Linked DNA regions of Candidatus Ruthia magnifica str. Cm (Calyptogena magnifica). The main gene of each other region encodes a partner of the protein of the gene in region 2 in a complex. Links are inferred from orthologs where the notes say so. Each region holds a gene or a part of one and is shown on either strand. Other genes may lie near its edges. The genes, in order: mfd and uvrA.

Region 1 (4,291 bases), 810 kb from region 2 along the record:
GCAAGATCCTACAGGTTGTGGTGATGCTTATCGTGCCGGGTTGTTGTACGGTTTAATGCATGATATGAATTGGAGAACGATTGGTCAATTAGCAGGGTTATTGGGCGCCATTAAGATGGCGCATTTAGGTACGCAAAACCATGAGCTTGATATGGCTGATATTGGAAATCGCTATCAAGATAATTATGGTGAATCGTTGTTTTAGTTAAGACAATAGTTATTTCTTTTGACACTAAATTAACTTAGTGTTTTTAATAGGTTTTCTATCAACTCGATTCGTCTAATATCTTCAGGCATCTCTTCTTTAATAATTAATTGGTTTTGATCCTTTAGCTGATATTTTTTCGTTTGCTTTTGAATAAGGTTGATTATTTTTATTGGTTCGATGGTATTTTTATTGCCAAAGGTGATGATAGCTTTGTTTTCATAGAGACTGATTTTATCAATGCCAATTTTTTGTGAAAAGAGCTTGAGTTTAGTATTGGCAAATAAATTTTTGGTTGAATCTGGTAATAATCCAAAACGATCAATCATCTCAATTTGTAATGCTTTAAGTTCTTTATTGTTTTGACAACTTGCAATACGTTTATAGAGTACAAGTCGTTGGTGTACATCAAAAATATACGTCTCTGGAATGATAGATGGCAAACCAGAATCAATTTTCACTTCATGACTGATTGGATCATCAAAGTTAATTTTCCTGCCAGAACGCAGGGTGTCAATGGTACGTTTTAATAAATCATGATAAAGATTAAAGCCAATTTCGTTAATTTTTCCAGATTGATTATCGCCCAATAAATCACCCGCACCACGAATTTCAAGGTCGTGATTGGCTAGTATAAATCCAGCACCAAGCTCTTCTAAAGATTCAATGACATCTAGACGTTTTTTGGCTGTTTTGGATAATAATTGATAAGATTTAATAATTAAATAGGCATAAGCCCTATGATGGGAACGACCAACACGACCTCGTAGCTGGTGTAATTGTGCCAGACCAAAATTTTGTGCATTATTGATAATGATGGTATTAGCATTTGGAATGTCAATCCCTGTTTCAATAATTGTGGTGCAAACCAAAATTTGGAAACGTGCGTGATAAAAATCACTCATAATTTTTTTTAGTTCACGCGTTGGCATTTGTCCGTGGGCAATACGAACGTGAATTTTTGGCATAATTTGTTTGAGATTTTCTACCATTTTGTCAATTGAATCAATATCGTTATGTAGTACAAATACCTGACCGCCACGGTGCATTTCACGTGTAATTGCCTCTTTGATGTTGTTGTTATTCCACTCTTGTACAAACGTTTGAATGGCACTACGTTTGGCAGGGGGGGTGGCAATAATGGACAGCTCTCTTAATGAACCTAGCGCCATATTCAATGTGCGTGGAATAGGGGTGGCAGTCATGGTCAGAATGTCACTTTCTCCCCGTATTTTTTTCAATGCCTCTTTTTGTTTAACACCGAAACGATGCTCTTCGTCAATAATAATCAAGCCAAGATCTTTGTATTTAATAGTGCTTTGAATAATTGTGTGAGTACCAATGATAATGTCAATTGTTCCTTGATTTAATTTTTTAATAATTAGTTTTTTCTCTTTTTGAGTTTGAAACCTTGAAAGCGCTGCAATTTCAACAGGGTGGTTAATAAAGCGGTCAACAAATGATTGATAATGCTGGTTAGATAATAGCGTGGTTGGAACCAAAATTGCCACTTGCTTCCCCGCTTCAACCGCTAAGAATGCCGCACGCATAGCAATTTCAGTTTTACCAAAACCAACATCGCCACAGACCAATCTGTCCATTGGCCTGCATGATTGCATATCTGCTAAAACTTCATCCATGGTTTTTAGTTGGTCTGGTGTTTCCTCAAAAGGGAAACTAGCAACAAATGAGGAGTAAGCATCATTCGGCTTAGGGAAAGCAAAGCTTATTTTAGAGGCTCGTTTGGCATAAATTTCTAATAATTCAGCTGCCACATCAAACAAAGCCTCACCTGCTTTTTTCTTAGCCTTGCTCCATTGATTTGTTCCTAGCTTGTGTAATGGAGCATTCTCCGATGAGATTCCAGCGTATCTGGAGATTAGGTTGAGTGAGGTTATTGGCACCATTAATTTTGCATTATCAGCATATTCTAGGGTAAGAAAATCTTGTGATTGATCATCAAAGATTTGGGGTTTAAGCCCTAAATACCTACCTACACCATAATTTTCATGCACAATAGCATCACCCATTTTAATCTCAACTAGGCTTTTAATTGCTTCATCAAAATCTTTGTGCTTGACACGACGACGTTGTTGTTGAACCACTTCTTGACCGAATAAATTCTCTTCAGTAATAATGGCAATATCATCAGTGAGTAAGCCATTGGTAAGATTTTCATTAGTAATGTTAAGCAGTTTGCTACTTTTACTAAATTCGTACCAGTTTTTAACGTTATGGGTATCAAGTTGATGACTAGTGAATAAATCTCTGAGCACATTTTGCCTGCTACGCGATTCACAAACAACTAATATTTTTTTGTTAGTGAATTTTTTAACAAAGGCTAAAAATTTTCTTAATGGGTTTTTTGTTTGTGGTTCAATACGTATTGAGGGCAATAAGCTTGAGTTAAAATTAAAATTCTGGTTTTTATTTTCTAGTTTTGATGTGCTAATGATATGCTGTGATTTTTGTTTGATTTCTCTAAATAGTAATTCTTTGGACAGAAAAACTTTATGAATATCAAGTGGCGCCCTATCTAATGATTTTTTAGCATTTTCAAATCGTTCATGTATCTCGCTATAGGTCTTATCCACTAAACTTGAAAACCCTTTTGATGTGACAATAATGGCGTTATCCACTAGATAATCAAACAAGGTATTGGTTGTGTTAAAAAAGAGTGGTAAATAAAATTCAATACCACTTGGTAACCTACCTTCACTAACTTCAGTATAAATAAAGCCATCGTCATTAAATGCTTTTTGATAATTGACTTTAAAGCGTTCAATACTAGTACTATCTGTGGCAAACTCCCTGGCAGGCAATAGCATAATTTTAGACACTTCCATTTTAGAGCGTTGAGTTGAGGTGTCAAAGGTGCGAATAGACTCTACTTCTTGATCAAACAAATCAATTCTGTAAGGTGTTTTTGCACCCATTGGGTATAAATCAATCAATGAGCCATGAATATTAAATTCACCATGTTCCATTACGGTGGTTACACGGTTGTAGCCAATTTTTAGTAGTTTTTTACTAAAAGCTTTAATATTAATATTGTCATTAATATTAATATTAAAGCTATATTTTTCGCTAAACTCTAACGGGCATAAGTATGAAAATAATGATTCTAATGTAGTGATAATAATACCATTTTTAAGATTTTTAAGTTTTGATAAGGTTTTTAATCGACTTGATGTGATATCAGGATGAGGTGAAAAGTGATCATAGGCGAGCACTTCCCAACTATCAAATTTTAAAATTTCTAAGTTTGTGTTGTAGAAGTTTAAAGATTTATAAAGATTGTCAAAATGTCCAGTGTCATCAGTAATGACTAAAATAACTTGCTGTTGTTGATTTGTAAATTCAATTAATGCTAGTGCATCTGCACTACCGTACAGTGAGCCCCAATAGGTTTTTTGATTCGATTGAAAGCATTTGAGCTTATCAGGATAGAGATATTGCATGACGCTTAATTATTGTTAGTTAGAATATCGATACCTTCATTTTCTAGCATTGTAATGAGTTGAATAAGTGGCAAGCCAATCAAGCTATTTGAATCATTACCAGTCATTTGTTTAAATAAACTAATGCCTAGATTTTCTGATTTAAAACTACCTGCACAGTTATAAGGAGTATCTTTTTTAAGATAATATTCAATTTGTTCAATACTCAAATCTTTAAAAATCACTTTGAAAGTTTCAACTTTAGTTTGTATATTATTGGTATTTGTATTTAAAAGTGTCAAACTTGTAAGAAAAGTTACTATATTTCCAGAACTTTGCTGTAGTTGTTTAATGGCATTTTCATGGTTTTTTGGCTTAGTCAGTATTTTATCATCAGCATTAAGGCCATCATTAAGTGTTGCTACTTGATCAGAAGCAACAATCAAGCCAATGTGTATTTTTGCAACTTCTTTGGCTTTTTCCTGAGCTAAACGATAAACCAATTGTTTGGGTGTTTCACCTTTTTCCCTTGATTCATTAATTTTTGGCGAATATGTATTAAAGACCAGACCTAGCTTGGAAAGTAACATTTTTCTAAAAGGTGAGCTTGAGGCAAGAATTAGTGGCACCATGGTGAGTGATTTTT
Region 2 (3,671 bases):
CTATACATTACCAAATCATAGAGAAAGAAGACGGGAAATTGGTTAAAAATTATGACATTGATATCCACTCAAAAAATCATTCTATTATGCCTATTCTCACTAAAACCCAATCAAAAATTAGAACTTGGCATTCTAAAAGTGGAAATATTGTTGATCCACTAAGTTTGTTTTTAGCTTTATCAAATGATTTAAAGCATAACCCTAATCAATCTATATTTACCTATCAAGTGACCAATGGAAAATCGATAGAACAGCATCAATACAAAAGAACTAATGGACACTTTCTTAAAATAAACAACCAATCTATCAAAGCCATAAAAGTTAATAGAATAAACGCTAATAATAGCAATATAAAAGCTTACTTTTTGCCAAAATATCAATATTTACCTGTATTAATAGAACAAAATAAAGGCAATAAAAGATACACCTACACATTAACTGATTTGCAGATTAAAAATGAAGTCAAAGATAAATTACAAGTAAGCTTTTAAATATTCACCTGTATACGACCCTTTAACTTGAGCCACTTCTTCTGGTGTGCCAAATGCAATAATTTGCCCACCTTTATTACCCCCTTCAGGGCCTAAATCAACAATCCAATCTGCAGTTTTAATAACATCAAGATTATGCTCAATAATCACAATGGTATTGTTGCGCTCACGCAACCTATTAATAACTGACAGTAGAAGTTTAATATCATGAAAATGCAAACCTGTTGTTGGTTCATCAAGAATATAAAGTGTTTGTCCAGTATCCATTTTTGACAATTCTTTTGCTAATTTAATACGTTGCGCCTCGCCACCAGATAAGGTAGTTGCATTTTGTCCAAGAATGATATAAGAAAGCCCAACATCCATTAAAGTTTGTAATTTTCGTTTAATTTTAGGCATGGGTTGGAAAAATTCACAAGCCTGTTCTACAGTCATGTCAAGCACCTGTGCAATACTTTTTCCCTTGTAAAACACTTTTAAAGTTTGTTGATTGTAACGCTGACCTTGGCACACATCGCATAACACATAAACATCTGGTAAAAAATGCATTTCTACCTTAATCAGTCCATCACCCTTACATGCCTCACATCTACCACCTTTAACATTAAAACTAAAACGTCCTGCTTTATAACCGCGCGTTCTTGCTTCCAAAGTTTGTGAAAATAAATCACGTACTAATGAAAATACACCTGTATAAGTAGCTGGATTAGAGCGTGGTGTGCGTCCAATTGGGCTTTGATCAATATTGACAATCTTGTCAAAATAATTCAAACCTTCAATTGATTCATATTCAGCAGGTGTTGTTTGTGCATGATTAAGCTCTCTAGCTACTAAAGCATACAAAGTATCGTTAATTAAGGTTGATTTTCCAGAGCCAGACACACCCGTCACACAAGTTAATACACCCACAGGGATAGACAGGTCAACCTTATTAAGATTATTACCCTTAGCGCCTTTAATACGCAACCACTGACTGACATTTTTACGTTTAGTGGGTACTTCAATACTTTGACGACCACTTAAATAATCACCCGTTAAAGATTTAAGGTTATTTTCGATGTCTTTAGGGCTACCCATTGCAACAATTTCACCGCCATGAATACCAGCACCAGGACCGATATCAATCACGTAATCGGCTTGTTTAATTGCTTCTTTGTCATGCTCTACCACAATCACTGTATTACCAATATCACGCAAATATGTCAGTGTATTTAGTAACTTTTGATTGTCTCTTTGATGTAAACCGATTGATGGTTCATCAAGCACATACAACACACCCATCAGTCCTGCACCAATCTGACTGGCCAAGCGAATACGCTGCGCTTCACCACCTGACAAGCTATTTGCTCTACGATTAAGACTTAAATATTCCAACCCTACATTAATTAGAAATGCCAAACGCTGAACAATTTCTTTTAAAATCTTATCTGCAATTTGACCACGAGCCCCTTCTAGCTTTAATTCTTTGAAAAAATCATAAATATCAGCAATGGAAAGTTTGGTAATATTTGATAAGTTTTTCCCATCAATAAATACATTTCTAGCCGATTCATTCAATCTATCGCCATGACATTGCACACAATCCTTGCTCACCACATAACGAGAAAGTTCTTCTCTAACACTACGAATATCACTTTCTTCATAACGACGTATCATTCTTGGAATAATACCTTCAAATGGCTTGGCTTTATTAGACCAACCTTTACGTCCTTTTATTTTGGAAAAATCAATGTCATCTGTGCCACTTCCATAAAGAACAATTTTTTTGTGCTTATCACTTAATTGTTCATAAGGAGTTTCAATATTAAAGTCGTAATACTTACTTACCAATATTAACATTTGATAAAAATAAGCATTTGAACGTCCCCAGCCATAAACAGCACCATCTGCCAAACTAATACTAGGATTAGCCACGATTTTTTGTTCATCAAATGTATCTTTTACACCCAAGCCATCACAAGTTTGACAAGCACCAACTGGATTGTTAAATGAAAAAATCCTAGGTTCCAATTCACTTAATGAGTAACCACATTCAACACAAGAAAATTTAGCAGAAAACACTCCTTCTTGCCAAGAAGGCTCATCTTCCATAGATGCAACTCGCACTAAACCAGCACTCAAATTAAGTGCAGTTTCTAATGATTCAGACAAGCGTGAAGCCATGTCTTCTCGTACTTTTAAACGATCAATAACAATTTCAATAGTATGGTTAACCTTGCCATTAAGCACTTCCATTTCATCTATATACACGACTACGCCATCAACTCTAGCCCTTAAAAAACCTTGATGATTTAATTCTTCCAATAATTTTGCATGGCTACCTTTTCGATTTTGTACAATGGGTGCTAACAACATGATTTTCTCACCCATTGGTAACTTGACAATACTATCCACCATTTGAGAAATGGTTTGAGATTCAAGATTAATTTGGTGTTTTGGACACTTGGGAATACCTGCACGAGCAAACAACAACCTTAAATAATCATAAATTTCTGTAATTGTACCAACCGTTGAGCGTGGATTGTGAGAAGTGGCTTTTTGTTCAATAGAAATGGTTGGAGATAGTCCTTCAATATGGTCAACATCAGGTTTTTCCATGAGTGACAAAAATTGACGCGCATAAGCTGATAAAGACTCCACATAACGACGCTGTCCTTCTGCATAAATGGTGTCAAAAGCCAGTGAGGATTTACCCGAACCAGATAACCCAGTAATCACAACTAACTTGTTTCTAGGGATATCAATATCGATATTTTTTAAATTGTGGACTCTAGCGCCACGAATACTAATTTGATCCATAAAATATGTCGGACAAAGAGTTAATTATAAACACCAAGACAGGTAAAATTACTTCAATATTATGAATTTTAATGCATGTTAATGAGTAAATATAAACGCATCTTATTAAAACTAAGTGGTGAGGCCTTGGCCAATACTGAAAATATAATTGATCCAGTAGCACTAAACAAGGTTGTTAATATTATCAAATCAGTACTTAGTCAAAATGTTGAAATAGCGATTGTTGTTGGTGGTGGTAATATTTTTAGAGGTGCAGTACTTGCACAAGCTGGTATGAATCGTATTACTGGTGACCATATGGGTATGTTAGCAACGGTTATGAATGCACTTGCTATTGCAGATGTTTGTCAAAAAAATAAGGTTGATACACTAGTCATGTCT

The links.
Region 1: the proteins of uvrA (region 2) and mfd are in contact, whole or in part, in a crystal structure (PDB 4DFC), measured with the Escherichia coli proteins. The link is inferred for Candidatus Ruthia magnifica str. Cm (Calyptogena magnifica) from one-to-one orthologs.

The regions. Positions count from the first base shown.
Region 1 is NC_008610.1:1,097,665-1,101,955, reverse strand. What follows is about bases 38-3,994. They hold mfd (transcription-repair coupling factor), read right to left. Parts: upstream 3,667-3,994; coding sequence 238-3,666; downstream 38-237. Other genes in these bases: RMAG_RS05100 (Maf family protein), read right to left, coding at 3,672-3,994; RMAG_RS05110 (carbohydrate kinase family protein), read left to right, coding at 38-205. In the rest of the region: more of RMAG_RS05110, read left to right, coding at 1-37; more of RMAG_RS05100, read right to left, coding at 3,995-4,277. UniProt on the Escherichia coli protein: Couples transcription and DNA repair by recognizing RNA polymerase (RNAP) stalled at DNA lesions. Mediates ATP-dependent release of RNAP and its truncated transcript from the DNA, and recruitment of nucleotide excision repair machinery to the damaged site.
Region 2 is NC_008610.1:286,531-290,201, reverse strand. The notes cover bases 274-3,610. They hold uvrA (excinuclease ABC subunit UvrA), read right to left. Parts: upstream 3,291-3,610; coding sequence 474-3,290; downstream 274-473. Other genes in these bases: pyrH (UMP kinase), read left to right, coding at 3,372-3,610; RMAG_RS01365 (DUF3108 domain-containing protein), read left to right, coding at 274-491. In the rest of the region: more of RMAG_RS01365, read left to right, coding at 1-273; more of pyrH, read left to right, coding at 3,611-3,671. UniProt on the Escherichia coli protein: The UvrABC repair system catalyzes the recognition and processing of DNA lesions. UvrA is an ATPase and a DNA-binding protein. A damage recognition complex composed of 2 UvrA and 2 UvrB subunits scans DNA for abnormalities.